Regions from separate parts of the Alteromonas sp. KS69 genome, predicted to be linked through region 2. Evidence: predicted binding sites of a transcription regulator. Region 2 holds the regulator's gene; the other holds the start of a gene.
What was found. The regulator FliA, encoded in region 2, starts transcription of late flagellar genes. The targets are predictions, from matches to a motif close to CTAAAGNTNNNNNNNNNNNNGCCGATA.
Positions count from the first base shown of each region.

Region 1: C7Y69_RS11510 (DUF5610 domain-containing protein) is a predicted target of FliA. The motif match lies at 2,253-2,279, and genes of this name have one in related genera.

Region 1 is NZ_PYHU01000015.1:149-9,912, forward strand. Features, by position in the region: gene C7Y69_RS11505 (RNA recognition motif domain-containing protein) at 444-908, shown strand; gene C7Y69_RS11510 (DUF5610 domain-containing protein) at 946-2,223, opposite strand; gene trmA (tRNA (uridine(54)-C5)-methyltransferase TrmA) at 2,381-3,475, shown strand; gene fabR (HTH-type transcriptional repressor FabR) at 3,524-4,144, opposite strand; gene C7Y69_RS11525 (DsbA family protein) at 4,468-5,841, shown strand; gene C7Y69_RS11530 (acyl-CoA desaturase) at 6,167-7,294, shown strand; gene sthA (Si-specific NAD(P)(+) transhydrogenase) at 7,508-8,935, shown strand; gene C7Y69_RS11540 (pyridine nucleotide transhydrogenase) at 8,989-9,303, opposite strand; gene C7Y69_RS11545 (uracil-DNA glycosylase family protein) at 9,419-9,764, shown strand, end outside.
Region 2 is NZ_PYHU01000005.1:335,446-345,209, forward strand. Features, by position in the region: gene C7Y69_RS04825 (chemotaxis protein CheA) at 1-2,140, opposite strand, end outside; gene C7Y69_RS04830 (protein phosphatase CheZ) at 2,153-2,917, opposite strand; gene cheY (chemotaxis response regulator CheY) at 2,952-3,335, opposite strand; gene C7Y69_RS04840 (RNA polymerase sigma factor FliA) at 3,372-4,103, opposite strand; gene C7Y69_RS04845 (MinD/ParA family protein) at 4,100-4,966, opposite strand; gene flhF (flagellar biosynthesis protein FlhF) at 4,963-6,354, opposite strand; gene flhA (flagellar biosynthesis protein FlhA) at 6,384-8,483, opposite strand; gene flhB (flagellar biosynthesis protein FlhB) at 8,694-9,764, opposite strand, start outside.

The DNA.
Region 1 (9,764 bases), on a different contig from region 2:
TTTCAGTGTCAACGTTTTTCGTAAATTTCTTTTCGAAGCGCTGTTAACTCCAAAGAGTTAATGAAAACTGCTTTTCCAGTGTTGTTACCAACTCCTTGAAGCGAGGCGCGCATTCTACATCGTTAAGTTACGATGTCAACCTAGATTTTTAACTTTTTAATCAGTCTTAATTCAAGGTTGCGCACTGTGTCTTGTGAATGCCTGAAGCCCCCTCAAAACGTGGAGCGCATTATAGATAGGTGGCGTAAAAGATCAACCGTTATTTGGCACTTATTTGCATTTAATAACACTTTCACCCTCAAACGCTTATTTTTACATCATTTAGGTGTATTCCATTGGACTTTAGGATAGTTCTTTCACATTTTATTGTTCTAATTGTTACAAATGAGTAAACTATAACCAGCCTTCATTATTATGATAATAAACACTAGAAAGGTAGGTATATGAAAGTAGGCTTTATTCAATGCACTGTTATTAGTGCTATCTTTGCAATCGCAGGATATCTGTTGTTTTCATCAGCTAGTATAGAAGCGCACGTTCCGTTAACGGTTTCAGCGTCTTTATTAATAAGCGGTATATTAACCCCGTGGCTAGCTTCACTCCTTAACAATTCCCCCTCTGAAACAGCTGCGCCCTCCACCAGCAGCACAACCACTGAAACACTCTATGTGGGTAATCTACCGTATCGTGCAAACGAATCTGCGGTTAAAGAGTATTTTGGTAGTTTTGTCGAAGTACAGTCTGTCCGACTCATGAAGGATAGAAAAACTGGCAAGCGAAAAGGTTATGGCTTTATTGAAGTGATAACTAGCGACCTTGACCCAGTAATAGCGAAGACTAACGACTCAGTGTTCCAAGAGCGAACATTAAAAGTTAGACCAGCTAAAGACAAAGTAGAACAAGTATAAATTAAAAAACCTGGGCATGACCCAGGTTTTTTTTACTCTATTCTGAAGCCGCTTGCTGTGGCATCGCGTTTAATAAGTTTTGGTTAAACGTATGGAAACGATTTATAGCTGAAACTAAATCAGGTATTTGTACATCTTTCATTTCACTAATAATACCTGCAAGCAATGTATTGTAGTCATCTCCAGCGCCTAAGGTATTCTCGGCATTTTCGAACGTAGACATCATCTTTTCTAGATACTGTGCTATTGGGCTTACTACATTACCGTATTGGTTTTCAGCCTCACCTTCTTCACTGTAGTGCTTTACGTTCTCATAAGCCTTGACCATTTCGGTTTGTGTAGTGCGGTTTAACTGCAACGCATACCCAACTAACTCTTTGTCATCGAAACCTAAATTCAACGCTTGTTCGAACGCCTTATCCATATCCCCGCTATAAAAGGTATCGGCTAAGTCTTGTGCTTCACCCACAAGGTTTGCAATAGCTGTCATTTCATCTTCGTCTATTTCACCCTTTAACGAAAAGCTGATGCCACTTCGCTCAAAGTATTCATATTGAGATGACTGCTGCGCCACAACTGAATCTGTATTCGAACTAGACGCTTCAGCATCGTCATTCGCGGGTATATATAGCGAAGCCTGACTAGCAGCACTAAACTGTCTGATACTTTCAAAGCTAAGGTTTACTTCATCCCCATCTTTGGTTCGAATGAGCAAGCTTCCTGATTTAGCATCAGATGCAGATACCGCGTTAAGCTCGCTCACACTCACTGGATTCGGATTGAAGATATTCTGTTCTAAATCGTTAATGCCGCCGTCTATCATTTCACGGCTACGAGTAACACCTTCTTCAATCTCATCATTCATAAAACCTTCGAGATCTTTTTCAGCCATAGCGAAGCCACGACTTACGCCTTCACGGGCCTGACCAAATAACCCTTTTAGGGTATCGTCATCCGCACCACCATCAGCGGCACCTTGAATGACTCCGGTCACGAACCCAAGTACATTACGGGCAACTTTTTCGAAATCGAATAAGCTTTTATTTTCTTCGCCGTCTTCAGACTGCTTGCTTTCATTAGGGCGCTTACCATCAACAACCACATTTTGACTTAAGCTACCACTGAAGACCTTTAAGCCGATACTGGTCTGCGTGCTATTCACGGTGACCGTTGCTGAATGCTGTTTGGTAAACTCGGCTGCTTGCTGTAAGCCTTCCTGTTGAAGCTGCTTCTTTATAGCTTCATTCGGGTGAACCGATGCCTTTTCATCCACTTTCTGGTCGCCCATGAAAGCCTTAATTTGACTCACGTTCATAATTTGATCCTCACTATCCTCAATCAAGTTATCGGCACCAATCACGTATTGTTTAATTTTAATACGAAATTTTTGCTTCTGTGAGTTTTATCCGTTGCACATATAATATAAGGCACTACAATTCGCAGCCTTATTTAAATGATGTTCGGAGAACCACATGACAACCACCACTGCAAAAGACTATCAAGCTCAACTCGATGAGAAAGTGGATCGGTTAGGTACTCTTCTTACGCCGTTTAACGTACCGAGTCTGTCGGTGTATCCGTCTAAACCTGAAAACTACCGTATGCGGGCTGAGTTTCGTGTATGGCACGACGGTGACGATCTTTATCACATCATGTTCGATCAAGGTTCTAAAGAGAAGTACCGCGTAGATACATTTCCACCGGCTAGTGAAACCATTAACAAGGCAATGCAGCAATTAATTGATTATTTAAAGCCAAACGAGCTGCTGCGCAAAAAATTGTTTCAAATTGATTATCTAACTGGATTATCCGGTGAATTGGTTATTAGCTTGCTGTATCACAAGCCACTAGATGACGAATGGGAAGCACAAGCTGAACTACTTCGCACCTTTTTAGCTACCCAATTTACGGCTGTGAGTATTATTGGGCGGGCTAGAAAGCAAAAACGCATTGTGGGTAACGATTTTATTATAGAACGTCTACCTATTAATGGCCGTGAATTCGAATTCAAACATATCGAAAACAGCTTTACTCAACCTAATGCAGAAGTGAATTGCAGCATGATTGAGTGGTCACTTGAATGCTCTGCTCCCCTAACTGGCGATTTACTCGAAATGTATTGTGGTGCAGGGAACTTCTCAATGCCATTGGCAGTTCATTTTGACAACGTGATAGGAACCGAAATAGCAAAGCCTTCGGTACAAGCGGCGCAATACAATATTGCGGCAAACCACTTAGATAACGTGAAAATTGTTAGGCTTTCTGCAGAAGAGTTTACTGAAGCAATGAATGGGGAAAGAACCTTCTCTCGTTTAGAAGGTATCAACTTAACTGAATACAATTTTACTACTGTATTGGTCGACCCACCTCGAGCAGGGTTAGACGTAGATTCATTAAAAATGATTCAAGGGTACGATAATATTATCTATATCTCTTGTAACCCTGAAACCTTAGCTGAAAACTTAAGCCTGCTTTGTGAAACTCACGAAATAGCAAATGCGGCACTGTTCGATCAATTTCCATTCACCCATCATATAGAAGCGGGTGTGTTACTTACTAAAAAGTAACGAGCTATATTTTGCAAATGGATTTGCAGCAACTTTAGATTTTAACGCTTAAGATGCGTCGGAAGATGTCTGTGATGCAAGCTTCGACATTGCGCCCAATTGCACGAAACGTAATTGGGCTTTAACCCTTTCGCCAATTTCTATCTTCAACTTTGTATCAGCTTCTAACGCTTCTGCACCAGCACTGAATACCAATCTAACCATCGCATCAGCTTGGAGCTGCGCAATATTGTACTCCACGCCTTGTTGCTCGATGATGTAATCGGTTAGCTCTTCAATAAAATGTTGAATTTCGCGAAAAACCGCCATTCGGTATGCCGCTGATGTGCCTGTATGTTCCCGCAACAATAATCTAAATACATTCTTGTTTGCAGAAATGAACTCCATAAAAGTTTCAACTGACGTGTGAATTACGCCGCCACCTGAAGCAATTCTACGGCGAGCCTGGCGCATTAACTGGCGAAGAGCTAACCCAGCTTCATCCACCAGCGTGAGCCCTAATTCATCCATGTCTTTAAAGTGTCGGTAGAAGGACGTTGGCGCAATGCCTGCTTCTCGAGCAACTTCACGTAAACTAATAGCAGACAAACTGCGATTTTCATCCAGTAATAGGAATGCCGCATGAATGATATTTTGGCGGGTTTTAAGCTTTTGTTCCTGACGAGTCACAATAGTACCAGTTTGTTAGTCTTCACTAGTCTATCGCATGAGTGCCTATGGGGAGAAGCTTAAATTAATTCGGCTCTAGGCATAAACGCTATTAGCACTTACTCATTATTATCTCCATAGCGTTTTATAGTAACTGTTGTTACTGTACATTTTATTCTTAACAAGTTGTTAACTATGTAGCCGCTATTCTCCTGTAAGGCATTACTGGGACTTTATCAGAGTGAATAGCCAGAATTAATTTATCTCATTATTTCCTGTGGGAATGATGGACTATGGGGTTATAGGACTATCGGCCTACATGAACAAAAATAGCTGACCCAATAATGAAAAAAAGTATTCAGCCCTACGTGCTACGGTTCATTTCGAGTAACACGCTACTAAGTATTAAACGCCGCTATTATACTTGTGCACGCTTTTTTAAGCGTGGTGTACCTAAATTAGAAATTTTCATAAAAGTAGATGACCCCTACTCATTCCTACTTGTTCAAGCATTACCGACACTCGAAAAAAAGTATCGCGTAGCCATTACAGCTCGCGTCATTATCAATTCAGATCCCGTGATGTTTCCTGAATTAACTATGTGGAATAAGCATTCAATTAATGATGCGATGCATTTAGCCAACGTTTACCATCTTCATTTTCCGTGCTCTGCTACTGAGATTACCCACGAAGCTCGCTCAGTTTTTACTGCGTCCTGTGCCGTTCAGCAAAAAATAGATGAAGGCGCTTCATGGACAGGCATTGCTGAATTGCTACTTGCCTATTGGAAAGGTGATCATATTGATGCCTCGTCTAGTATTGATGAGGCGGCATTAGAAAAACGCTTTGAAGCACACCTACATCAGCTTTCCTCGAATGGTCACTATCTGCCCGCCACGATTTTTTACGATGGTGAATGGTATTGGGGTGTAGATAGGCTTGATCACTTAGAACGTCGACTTATTGATGAAGGCTATGGCATACAACCCAACCCTCAAATCGAATTTGATAAAACCTATGCTTCGCTATTACAGCCTCTCAATTTTTCGATAGATACGAAAAAGTGCGCCGAACCTTTAACCCTGTTTTGGTCTGCCCGTAGCCCCTACTCTTATATTGCGTTGCTGCAGGCCGTAAAACTAACCACACACTATGGCATCCCCATTGAAGTAAAACCTGTATTGCCGATGATGATGCGTGGGTTATATGTTCCCCCTAAAAAAGCCATTTATATTTTTCTAGACACAAAACGCGAGGCACAGAAACTGGGGATTAATTATGGGTTTCTAGCTGATCCGTTAGGTGAAGGTGTAGAGCGATGCTATGCGTTGCTAGCCTATGCTCGGGCGAATAATAAATACCTAGATTATTTACTCTCGTTTGCGAAGTCGGTAAATGCACACGGTGTTAGAGCAGATACAGACAGCGGAATGGAAAAAATAGTAGAAGACGCTGGGCTATCTTGGCAGGAGGCAAAGCGACACTTAGCCAATACTGACTGGAAAAATGAGGTCACTGCAAACCAATCAGACATTTACCAAAACGGCAGCTGGGGTGTGCCCGTTTTCAGATATAAAGATATTCAGGTATGGGGCCAAGATAGGTTATTCGTTATAGAAGATGTCATTCGACAAAACCTTACCCTGCATAAAGTAGCCCCTATTGATAAAGCAATGCATGACATTCGCCAAGCAGTAGGTAGTTCACAAGATGAATGAAGTGGACAATTAAACTAACTTGCACCAGGTAGAGTTCAACAATATGAAGCAATTGTTATGACGCAATCCTCACGAAGCAAAATACTGTAAGACTGCCAGATATGGGTCACAGTCCCCAACTTGAAGCGGCTACCGATATTAGTAATTCAATAATTTCCTTTATAAACAGCGATAAGGCTCCCTAAGCATAAAGTGTAGTAGGCAATTTCTTGAAGCTTACTATAATTAAAGTTTACACACGTAAGCAGAACTTCTGTCCATTCTGCTTGCCTGATGAGCAATAAAACGATAAATTAGCGCACAGTTGTAAGCTGAGTTGTAGAAAATGAAAAAACCACCTCTTATCCTGACGAATGTCTTAGTGTTCATAATTACCGGCGCCATCGCCTTTATTGGCGTACCTGTATGGGTTATCAATCATGGAATTGATTGGGCCGAAATAGGCACTGCGATCTTCTTATTTTATTTCACTGGTATGTCAATTACTGCCGGTTACCATCGTCTTTGGTCACATAAAACCTATGATGCGAATATTGTCGTGCGCGTAATACTTGCCATCGGCGGCGCAATGGCATTGCAAAATAGTATTTTGCACTGGAGCTCAGATCATAGAATTCACCACCGTCACGTAGATGACAACGACAAAGACCCTTATTCAGCAAAGCGCGGTTTGTGGTTTGCACACATTGGTTGGATGCTTCGCGAGTATCAAGAAAAGCGATATGACGACTACAGAAACTGTAAAGACTTGCAGAAAGATAAAGTGGTTATGTGGCAACACAACTACTACCTGCCAATCGTTCTTGCTGCTAACTTTGGCGTTACTGGCTTTTTGGGCTGGTTAAATGGCGACATCCTAGGCATGATTTTAGTGGCTGGTGTACTACGCTTAGTACTTGTTCACCATGTTACTTTCTTCATTAATTCCCTCGCGCACTTCTGGGGAAACCAGCCGTATACTGATGCAAATACGGCCAGAGATAACGGTGTACTAGCATTCTTCACTTTCGGCGAGGGTTATCATAACTACCACCATATTTTTGAATACGACTATCGTAACGGTATTCGTTGGTATCAGTTTGATCCAACAAAATGGTTAATCCGCGGGCTTTCTTACGTGGGGCTTACGCACAACCTGCGTCGTGTACCTGAAGAGCGTATTGAAAAAGCGAGAGCGGCGATGCAACTGCAACGTGCTAGCGAACAGGTCTCTGTATTACCGAATGCAGAAGAGCTCATGCACACCATTGAGCAAGAGTATGAGCTACTTATGCAACGTATGTCTGATTACTACGCGGCGAAAAAGCGTTTGATGAAAGTAAAACAAAAATCACTCAAACGTACCATAGAAGGCTTAGAGCTTACCTATAAGTATAAAGAGCTTAAGCATGCGTTCGCTGTACAAAAAGAAAAGTGGCTTCAGTTACAGAGTCTATCGCTTCAAGCCGCATAAATTGTTGGCTCCAGCTTAGGGACTACTGACATTTGATGTACAGTAAAGGTCCACACCCTCTATACTATTTTAAAAACCCACATGCGCTTTGCTCATGTGGGTTTTGTTTATTTGGCGATTAGCACTAGAGTTAGAGTTACAAACCCAGTAACGTAGAATATTAGTCATTGTTATTTTACGACAAGCGCGGCCACTCAAAAATAGGATGTAGTTATGGCGACAAAGCAAAAAGATAAACCAGCAACCCCTTCTTACCAATACGATGCCATTGTTATAGGTACAGGACCTGGAGGCGAAGGTGTAGCCATGCAATTGGCTAAAGCTGGCAAAAAAGTCGCCGTAATAGAAAGGTACGAAGCCGTGGGAGGTGGGTGTACGCATTGGGGCACTATTCCATCTAAAGCGTTAAGGCATTCAGTAAGCCGCTTAATTGAATATAATAGCTCTCCCCTTTTTGCTGATAACCATGTAAGCAGAAGCCTCACATTTGCAGAAATAATGCGTCATGCCAGTGGGGTCGTAAAAAGTCAGACTCGTCTTAGATCGTCATTTTATGATAGAAACCGCGTTAACTTGTATCATGGTGAAGCCAGTTTCCTTGATGCCAACACCTTACAAATTGTCCGTGATGATGGTTCGAAAGATATTTTAACAGCAGCACAGATTGCAATCGCTACTGGCTCTCGCCCTTACACGCCACCCGATATCGATTTTGGTCACCCTCGTATTTATAACTCCGACACGATTTTATCTCTTGATCACGACCCTAAATCCATCATTATTTACGGCGCTGGGGTTATTGGATCGGAATATGCCAGTATCTTTCGCGGCATGGGCGTAAAAGTTGACCTCGTGAATATGCGAGACAGACTTCTGTCTTTCCTTGATACCGAAATTTCAGATGCGCTAAGTTACCACCTTTGGAACAACGGCGTACTTATTAGGCATAACGAAACTTATAAGTCGGTGGAAGGTAAAGAAGACAGCGTAGTGTTGAACTTAGAGTCTGGTAAACGAATGAAAGCTGATTGCTTGTTATTTGCCAACGGTCGTACCGGTAACACTGACATGCTGGGTTTAGAAGCCATTGGCTTAAAAGCAGATAATCGCGGGCAACTCAGTGTGAATGAGAAATACCAAACCCAAGTAGATAACGTTTTCGCTGTAGGGGATGTTATCGGATACCCAAGCTTGGCGTCTGCCGCATACAATCAGGGCCGATTTGCCGCTGAAGCCATGTTAGGGGCAACCACACACACCGCATTAGTGGCTGACATTCCCACTGGCATTTATACCATTCCAGAGATTAGTTCGGTGGGTAAAACAGAACAAGAGCTTACCGCCGCAAAAGTGCCTTACGAAGTGGGTAGAGCCCAGTTTAAGCATTTGGCTCGTGCGCAGATTGCGTCAACACAGGTGGGTAGCTTAAAAATTCTGTTTCACAGAGAAACGAAGAAAGTTTTAGGTATTCATTGTTTTGGAGAACGTGCATCTGAAATTGTGCACATTGGGCAGGCGATTATGCAGCAAAAAGGCGAAGGAAATACCATCGACTACTTTGTTAATACAACCTTTAATTATCCCACCATGGCCGAAGCTTATCGCGTAGCAGCAATAAATGGACTAAATAGGATATTTTAAGGAAATTTGGGCACAAAAAAACCGGCACTTGATGCCGGTTTTTTTTAGTGCGATTAATCTCGGTTTGCAGCCAGAGTATTTAGCGCTGAAAGCGCATCTCTATGTGCTACGATATCGATCTGCATCTTTTCTTGGTCGAATGTCATTGTTGCAATTGCGTAGTCTCCAAGACTTTCGCTGGCAACGTTGACCAAATCAGTTTGTGCATCACGGAAATGAATGTTGTTGTTGATGTTCTCAGCTATACATTCATTATTCAATTCGAACGATTTTGCGTCCATACAATCGAAAAGCTGGTTTTCGCCAGAGCCCGCATGCGCAATACCAAAGACGGACATTAAGGTTAATCCTAGTACTACTTTACGCATGGTTTTTCTCCTGTTCAGCAGTTCATTACTGCGATGATCCAATAATAATGTATATACGTTTTAATGTCAAATCGGATCACGTAAATATGACAGCAATATTACAAAGTGAAATATTATGAGAAATTTGCCAATTATTTTTGAGGATTTAGTAAAAGAGGCGAAACAGTGTTCATTGTGTATTGAACACCTTCCCTATGGCGTGAACCCAATTTTCTCAATTGGGCCACAGGCAAAAGTTGTGCTAATTGGTCAAGCGCCCGGCCTGATCGCACATCAAAACACAAAAGCCTTCAGCGATAAAAGTGGTGAAAGGCTAAGGCAGTGGTTACACATCGATACTACAACGTTTTATGATGAAAACAAATTAGCCATTATGCCTATGGGGTTTTGCTTTCCAGGCTACAAAAATGGGGCCGATGCGCCGCCTAGAAAAGAATGCGCGCCCACTTGGCACGAGAAGA
Region 2 (9,764 bases):
TGATAGTTGCTCCCGCCATACCTGGCGTTCCTTGTAATAAGGCATCTAATGGTTTTATCACCACTTCTTCTTGGCCTATTAGCGCATCAACAACAAATCCAACTTGCTGGGTGCCTATTTGAACCACGACGACGTGACCTTTTTCTTTGCTTATATTTTTAGGTCCGCGGATCAACCATTCTCCGAGGAAGAACAGTGGTATCGCTTTAGAACGAACTATCATGGTTAATTGGCCATCAACCGTATTGGTTTTCTTGATGTCCATATTGATAATTTCGTTGACCGCACCTAACGGTAACGCGAACGTTTGTTTCCCAACCACAATCATTAGGGTCGGTAATATTGCAAGCGTGAGTGGGACTTTAATATCGAGTCGAGTACCTTTCCCAAGCTGGGAATCAATATTAATAGTACCGTTAAGCTGGTTAATTTTTGTTTTAACCACATCCATGCCTACACCACGGCCCGAGATATCACTAATCTCAGTTTTCGTTGAGAAACCAGGTGCAAAAATAAGATTGAACGCTTCAACATCAGACATACGCGCAGCCGCATCGGCGTCTAAAACACCTCGGCTTATAGCAATCTCTTTCAGTTTTTCAGCATCCATCCCCTTACCATCATCTTCAATGGTAAGTAAGATATGGTCACCTTCCTGAGAAGCCGATAATCTCACGGTCCCCATTCGGGTTTTACCTGTAGCAGCACGGTCATCAGGCATTTCAATACCATGATCCACTGAGTTTCTTACTAAGTGAACTAAGGGATCAGCCAATGCTTCTACCAAGTTTTTATCTAAATCTGTCTCTTCACCTTCCAATTCCAAGGTAATTTCTTTTTTCAAACTACGTGCTAAGTCTCGAACAACGCGAGGGAAGCGGCCAAACACTTTCTTAATTGGCTGCATACGGGTTTTCATAACCGCACCCTGCAAATCACCCGTCACCACATCTAGGTTAGCAATTGCCTTCGACATACTTTCGTCGGCATTGGTTATTCCTAAACTCAGCAAACGATTTCGTACTAATACTAACTCGCCAACCATATTCATAATTTGGTCTAGGCGCTTGGTATCAACACGAACTGTAGTTTCTGCTTGAGGAGGTGCTGGGGTTGCTTTTTTGTCGTCTTTCTTAGCCGCTGGTTTAGCGGGCTCTGACGCTTTTTTAGCTGCTGGACTAGGCGCTGGCGCTTTTGCGGCAGGCGTTGATTTAGCCGGCGTACTAGCGGCAGATTGCTCTGCCTTGGCTTTCTGAATTGCTTCTGTCGCCTTTTTATCTACGGGCGGCGTATTTGCTGCTGGTTCAGCACCTTGCGCTGTAGGGCCTTGTCCTGAACCATGTAATTGGTCAAGCAATGCTTCAAATTCATCGTCGGTAATTTCTTCACCGCTAGGCGCTGCCGCTTTCGACGCAGCTACAGGCGCTGGTTCTTCTTCTTTGAATTTACCTTTACCGTGCAATTCGTCTAGCAGTGCTTCAAATTCATCGTCGGTAATATCATCACCTGAACCACCAACCGCGGGGGCTGCCGCTTTTGGTTCTGCTTTCGCAGATTTACCTGGGGCATTTGAACCATGAAGTTCATCCAGCAAGGCTTCAAATTCATCTTCAGAAATCTCGTCGATGCCGCCATCGCTACTTGCGGCAGGCGCTTCAGGTACAGGCGCTTCTTCTAACGCGAATTCTTCTTCGGCAGCGGGGACTTCAGCCGCTTCACTACTGTCACCAAAGATGTTTTCGTCTGGGGTTTCTGGGGTGCTTAACTTATGCAGCAAATCAACTAACTTTGCGTCTGCAGGAATTAGTGGTTCTTGCGCTTTAACACGCTCAAACATATCGACTACTACATCGGTGGCCTGAAGAATGGTATCCATTAATTCAGGCGTAAGAGTACGTTGTCCGTTTCGCATTACATCGAAAACGTTTTCTGCACCATGGCAAATTTCAACTAATTCGGTAAGCGACAAAAAGCCGGCGCCACCTTTTACGGTATGGTAACCACGGAAGATAGCATTCAGTAAATCTGCATCTTCAGGATTATTTTCCAGATCAACGAGCTGTTCTTGTAATTGTTCAAGGATCTCCCCAGCTTCAACTAGAAAGTCCTGTAATATATCCTCGTCAACATCAAACGCCATGCGCCCGCTCCCCTAAAAACCTAAGCTAGACAAAAGATCATCTACGTCATCTTGGCCAGATACCACATCATCGCGTTGGTCTGCATCAATAATTGGACCTTCGGCTTCGACACTATCGATCTTGTTAACTTTTTCGACTTTCGCTTCCAATGGCTTGTCTTGCTCCGCCTGTTCGGGTTCACCGAACATCGTCAGCATATTAACTAAGCTATCTTCCACTTCTTTTACGAGTTCAATCACTCTGCGAATAACTTGACCGGTAAGATCTTGATAACCTTGTGCCATTAACACTTCGGTAAGCAATGATGTAAGCTTAGCTGATTGTTTCGATCCGTCTTTTAGCAATTCGTCTAAATCTGCACATAAAACTTTGAATTCGCCCAACTCAAGTTGACGATTCATCAGTTTCTTCCATTCCGGCATAATTTTTTCGATACGGGTAGAGAGCACTTCAGCAATTGGCATACTCTCTTCAACTGCGTCCATGGTGGTATTGGCAGCTTTTTCCGTTTCTTCGATAACGTACATCAGTCGCGTTTGCGCATCAGGAATGTCATCAACGGTTAAATTTTTAATACGTTCATCGATTTGGAAGTTATTCAACGAGTCATGAAGTTGACGCGTTAATTTACCCACTTCAGCAAAGAGCTCAATGGACTCTTTCATCGAAACAGCTTCTAAGACAGCGTTCGCTGATGCGTTATCGCCCTCTTCAAGATACGCTACCAATTTTTTGGCTTCTTCGAGCGTTATGGAGACACTTTCATTTGTCGACATCCAGTAAACCTCATTTCTCTGGTGAGCGTCTGGATCAACCTAAACGTTCGAAGATTTTATCTAATTTTTCTTTCAACGTAGCGGCAGTGAAAGGTTTAACAACATAACCATTCACACCAGCTTGCGCTGCGGCAACGATTTGTTCTTTCTTCGCTTCTGCTGTCACCATAAGAACCGGTAGGTGTTTCAACTTATCGTCGGCACGTATAGCGCGTAATAAGTCGATACCTTGCATACCTGGCATATTCCAATCTGTTACAACAAAGTCAAAATCACCTTGTTGTAGCATAGGCAGCGCGGTGTTACCGTCGTCCGCTTCCTGGATATTGGCAAAACCCAAATCTTTTAGCAGGTTCTTTATGATACGTCTCATGGTAGAAAAATCGTCAACCACGAGAATTTTCATACTTTTATCCAAAATAGCCTCCAATGAGGGGTTAATTGTTATTAATTTCTATTCTTCGTCAACTTGCCACGATTTCATTCGTGATTTGAGTTTTAACATGGCCTGACTATGAATTTGACTTACTCGCGATTCACTAACATCAAGAACTTCGCCTATTTCTCTAAGATTCAGTTCTTCATCATAGTATAAAGAAAGTACAATCGCTTCCCGTTCGGGTAATGTAGTAATAGCATGTGCTAGCGCTTTTTGGAAAGCCCCTTGCATCAAATCTTCTAACGGTGCGTCGCTGCCTCGGTTTTTTTCTGTAGAAATGACATCTTCAGAAACCCCAAGGTCTTCAATCCCCACCAATTTTCCGGCATTCACTTCGTTCAGCATTTGATGATAATCTTGCATGCTAACATTCATTTTAGCTGCAATATCTACATCTCGCGCGTCTCGGCCTGTTTCACCTTCAACTTGAGAGATGGCTTCTGTGATTGCCCTACCGTTTTTATGAACGGAACGAGGAGTCCAATCACCTTTTCTTATTTCATCAAGCATGGCGCCACGAATACGAATACCTGCAAAGGTTTCGAAACTTGCCCCTTTGGAACCGTCAAAGTTTCGTGCAGCTTCTAGCAGTCCAATCATACCTGACTGGATTAAATCATCGACAAGAACACTGGCTGGTAGTCTCGCCATTAAGTGGTGTGCTATCCGCTTCACTAGCGAAGCGTGACGCTCAACTAATTGTGACTTGTCTGTTTGCTGTTGATAAGCGGCTGCTTTGCTATTCAACGCTGACTTCCTACTGCTTTATCTGCTATTAGTTGCTCAATAAAAAATTCTAAATGGCCACCCGGTTGCGCAGGTATAGGCCATGATCCTGCTTTGGCTGCTAGCTGGCTAATCGCCACTGCTGCCGGAGAACTTGGATAAGCATCTACAATTGACGTTTGCTTACGTACTGCTCGGCGTATGTTCTCGTCAAAAGGAACTATTGCTACCAATTCTAGCGCAACATCTAAGAATCGCCCTGTTACTTTAGATAATTTGCTGAAAAGTTCCTGACCTTCTCTAACATCGCGGACCATGTTAGCGACCACTTTAAAGCGAAAGACACCGTGTTCTCGGTTAAGAATTTTAATTAATGCATAGGCATCGGTAAGTGAAGTGGGCTCATCACACACTACCACCATAATATCTTGGGAGGCTTTGGAGAAGCTTAGCACCATATCGGAAATACCCGCTGCGGTATCCACAATAAGCACATCAATGGGCGTGCGCAACTCGCTGAATGCTCTTATGAGTCCTGCATGCTGCGTTGGTGATAGCTCTGCCATTGATTGAGAACCTGATGTGGCTGGTGCTATTTTTATACCGTGAGGACCCGTAACGAGAACATCGTCCAAGGTACACTCACCAGATAATACGTGGGAGAGGTTTTTCTCTACTCGCAATCCTAGCATTACATCCACATTGGCCAGACCTAAGTCTGCATCCAATACCATTACCCGCTTTCCCTGCTTTGCCATAGCAATAGCTGTGTTTAGCGTAATATTTGTTTTACCAACGCCACCTTTACCTCCGGTGACGGCGATAACTTTGATTAATCGTGATTGCTTCATTTTTCGTAAGCTACTCGCTTGATCATCAATCATACTGCTCGTGCTGTTTTAACCACATTGTTACTAGTAGTATGATTCAAACCGTACTTTTTATAAAGCTTTGCAGCAGCAGATACTAAAGATTTTGCTTCTGCAATCTTAATGTCTTCAGGAACTTTCTGTCCATCTGTTACATAACTGACAGGTAACTGGTACTCCACCGCTGCGCTAAGCACTTCGCCTAGAGAGTAGCACTCATCAAGCTTTGTAAAGATACAACCGCTAAGTTCCACCCCTTCGTACGCATCTATAATACGTTGTAATGCAGCATATTGGGTATTCGCTTGCGCTACTAGGTATTTTTTCACTGGCTGCATTTGACCGTTATCAAATTGATTTATCTGTTTAATTAATCGACTATCTCGTTGACTAAAGCCTGCCGTATCAATTAACACTAGTCTCTTATGGCGTAATTGAAACAATAAATCTGATAATTCTTCACTACTTTGTGCTTTACGCACTGTGCAGCCAATAATTTTTCCATATGTGGCTAATTGCTCAAACGCTGCAATACGATAGGTATCAATCGTAATCATGGCAACGGAGTCGGCGCCGTATTTCTGTGCGTAACGAGCAGCTAATTTAGCAACTGTAGTGGTTTTACCTGTTCCGGTAGGACCCACTAACGCTACTGCGCCCTTTTGCGTAAGTATATCGTTACCTGTCACATTAATGCGATTAGCCAATAGGTTTAAAAGATATACCCAAGCGTCACGCTCGTTGTAATGCGACGGCGTATAACTAATCAGTTGCTCTGCCAATGATTGGCTTAACCCCATGTCGGTTAAACGCTGAATTAAATAATGATGTACAGGCTGCTGACGACGACTTTTTGCTTCCATCAAATCAGCAACTTGGTATTGAAGCACATTTCGTAGTGACGCCAACTCTTCTTTAATTTGAGATAATTCGTCAGACTGAGGAGCACTGCTGTTATCAATGCTTTCATTAAGACTTGACGCTTGATGGCTTGGGAATTCTGAGGCGACTTGACTGGCTTCTACATCGTCGATAAAGGCTTCTGAAAAGTCTAAGTGTGATGCAATTTTATTGGCATGCTGAGCGTTAGCACTAGGTGCTGAAGCTGGGCTTTGAATACTGCCACCATGTTGTTTTTCCAACAGCGCTTTTAAGCTATCTGGGCCATCATCACCGATGATTTCGCTAAGACTTGGAACAGCCGCTTTCGCTCGCCCTGCTGCACTAGGCGCTGGCTTTTTAATCGACAGTTTGGCTTCCGGTTCTTTATCGTAAGCGGCGACCAATTCGATACCGTCAGCAAGCTTTCGGTTTGACATGATAACGGCATCGCTGCCCAATTCCGCTTTAACTTGGCTTAAAGCTTCTCGCATATCTTTGCCAAAGAAACGTCTGATTTTCATTGAAAACTCTCCAATCACCCAGTGTCAGATTATTGACCGACCGAACTGACTATTTTTATCTGCTTATCGTCGGGTACTTCCTGATAGGAAAGTACATGTAAACCCGCGACCGAATACTTTAAGAAGCGAGATAGTACGGGGCGCAACATACCGGAAGTGAGAAGTACTGCAGGCTCACCTTCTAATTCTTGTTGCTGACTAGCTTGCTGCAATGATTTTTGCAGCTTATCGGCCAGTCCTGGTTCTATACCAGCGCCATCTTCGCCACCTGCTTGTAATGACTGGTGCAACATCTGTTCCAACTCTGGCGCCAAGGTTATGACGGGTATCTCTTTCGCACCTTGGGTAATTTCTTGGGTGATTAGGCGTTTAAGCGCAATACGTACCGCAGACACTAGTACATCTGGGTCTTGGCTACGCGGGCCGTATTCGCTCAAGGTTTGTACAATGGTACGCATGTCACGAATAGGCACTCCTTCAAACAGCAAGGTTTGCAGCACTTTAACAATGGTGCTTAACGGCAGAATATCAGGCACTAACCCTTCAACTAGTTTAGGATGCTGCTTAGCTAGCATATCTAGAAGCTGCTGCGCTTCTTCATGTCCAAGTAGTTGGTAGGCGTTGTTAGTCAGCAATTGACTTAAATGAGTAGCAACCACAGTAGCAGCATCAACCACGGTATAACCCAGTGTTTGCGCATGCTCACGCTTATTCGGTTTTATCCATACCGCATCTAAGCCAAAGGCAGGGTCTTTGGTTGCACGGCCTTCCAGCTTGCCAAATACTTGACCCGGATTAATCGCAAGTTCTTCATCGTGACTTATTTGCGCATCGCCAATAGTTACGCCCAACATCGCAATGGTGTATAAATTAGGTTCTAAATCTAAATTATCGCGAATGTGCACCGGTGGAATAAGAAAGCCTAACTCTTGAGATAACTTCTTACGCACCCCTTTGATACGAGTGAGCAGTTCTCCGCCCTGAGACTTATCTACTAAGGGGATTAATCGGTACCCGACTTCTAAACCGATGGTATCTACGTGCTGCACATCATCCCACCCAAGCTCTTTTATTTCGGGCGCAACAGTGTCATCTTTCACGATATTCGCTGGGGTTTTAGGTTTTTCTGCCTCGCGTTTAGCCGCAACACCCTGCCAATAAGCGTAACCAGCGATAAGCACTGAAAACCCAATAAAGGCCAAATGAGGCATACCAGGAATAATCCCCATGACAAATAAAACACCAGAGGCAATATAAAGGGCTTGGCTGTTACCTAATTGACTACGTATTTCTTTGCCCATTTCTTGGGTTTCGTTTTCACGAGTAACAATAATAGCGGTAGCCACAGACAGTAACAGTGAGGGTATTTGCGCCACCAAACCGTCACCAATGGTTAAAATGGTGTATACCTCGATGGCGTTACCAAAACTTAATCCGTGTTGAATCATGCCAATAAAAAGGCCACCCACAATATTGATAAGCATGATAAAGAGTCCGGCGACCGCATCACCTTTCACAAATTTTGACGCACCGTCCATTGAGCCATAAAAGTCTGCTTCGGCGGTTATTTCTTCTCGGCGAGCACGCGCCTGATCTTGGTCGATATAACCCGCATTCAAATCGGCATCAATAGCCATTTGCTTACCTGGCATGGCATCAAGCGTAAAGCGGGCACTTACTTCTGAAATACGCCCAGCACCGGCGGTGACTACTTTAAAGTTGATAATAAGCAAGATAGCAAAGACCACCACACCCACTGCATAGTTGCCGCCAATAACCACCGCACCAAATGCTTCGATAACCTTACCAGCCGCATCGCCCCCCTCATGCCCATAAAGCAATACCACACGGGTAGAGGCCACGTTTAGCGCTAAGCGCAAAACAGTAGCGATAAGTAATACTAGGGGAAAAATACCGAAATCAACTGGCTTTTGCGTTAATACTGCCACCAAAATAATGACTAAAGACAGGGCTATATTAAAGCTGAACAATACGTCGAGCAGAAATGGCGGCATGGGAAGAATAACCATGCCCATAATGGCAAGAAGAACAATGGGAGCGCCTAAGCCACTGGTAATGTTCTGCAGCTGACTTTTATCGAATCGCTGAAGGTAACCGGATAACTGCATTACAGGGAGTCTCTCTATCGGAAAATTGACGCTTAACGCTATCTTTCAATGAGTATTACAACTACCGTGCCAGCTTTATACAAAACCGATTAAACGTAAGTAGGAGGGGCGCAATTTACAGAATTACAATTAAGAGGGGCTCACTTTGAGCCCTGGCCTTAGCGATATCTTAGCCGTAATTTAGCGCTAATTTAGGCCAAAAGCAGCGCTCTAACGGCGTAGCTCTGGTGGTATGGGTAAATCACGTTTAAGCGGTTTGGGTCGTTTCCCTTTACCCGCTCTGTGTGCTTTTAACTGATAAACGTGGGCTAATACTTGCGCTACCGCCATAAACAAGGCATTAGGCACTTCACCGTCAATCTCAGTTGAGTAGTAAACGGCTCGGGCTAACATGGGCGATGGAATAAGCGGTACATCGTTAGCAGTGGCTATTTTACGAATATGCATGGCTAATTCATCGGTGCCTTTTGCCACAACGACTGGGGCACGATTACCACTGTCATCATATTTTATTGCTACAGAGTAATGAGTTGGGTTGGTTACCACCACATCGGCCTGAGGAACTTCTTGCATCATTCGTTTAGTGGCAGCTTGATACTGCAAGCGACGGATGCGCCCTTTTACCAAAGGATCACCTTCAGAGTTTTTACGCTCGTCTTTCACCTCTTGCTTAGTCATCTTAATTTCTTTGTTGTGCTTATAAATTTGATAAGGCACATCAATAAGCGCAATAGGTATCATGCCGCAAACCAACATGATAAAAGCCCATTTCAGCATATCTAACGCGTGAAAAATATTACCCGGGTACAGATCTAAATCAAGGTGCAGCGCTTCGTCTTCAAAAAACAGCAGTGCACCTAATGCCATCCCAACGATGACAACCACTTTGGCGATAGATTTAATTAATTCTACCAAGCCATTCATGCCAAACATACGCTTAAATCCACTAAGCGGACTCATTTTAGAGCCTTTAAATTTGGCACCTTCCCAGGTGAAGTTGTAGCCGCCTAACGCAATAGAGCCATATATTCCGGCTAACATGGCCACCGTCATATAAAGCAATACAGGTACACTGACTGTCGAAATTGCTTCACCCCATGCACCAAACATATGGGTGGTATCGTAGGTTTCATCTCGAGACAGAACAAACATGCGCTGCGTCAGCTTAAATACCGACTCGGCAATCCAGCCTCCAACGAACAAAAACATAAAGGCACTGACCACTAACACTAAGGTTGTGGATAGCTCTCGGGATCGGGCTATCTGCCCTTTTTTTCGGGT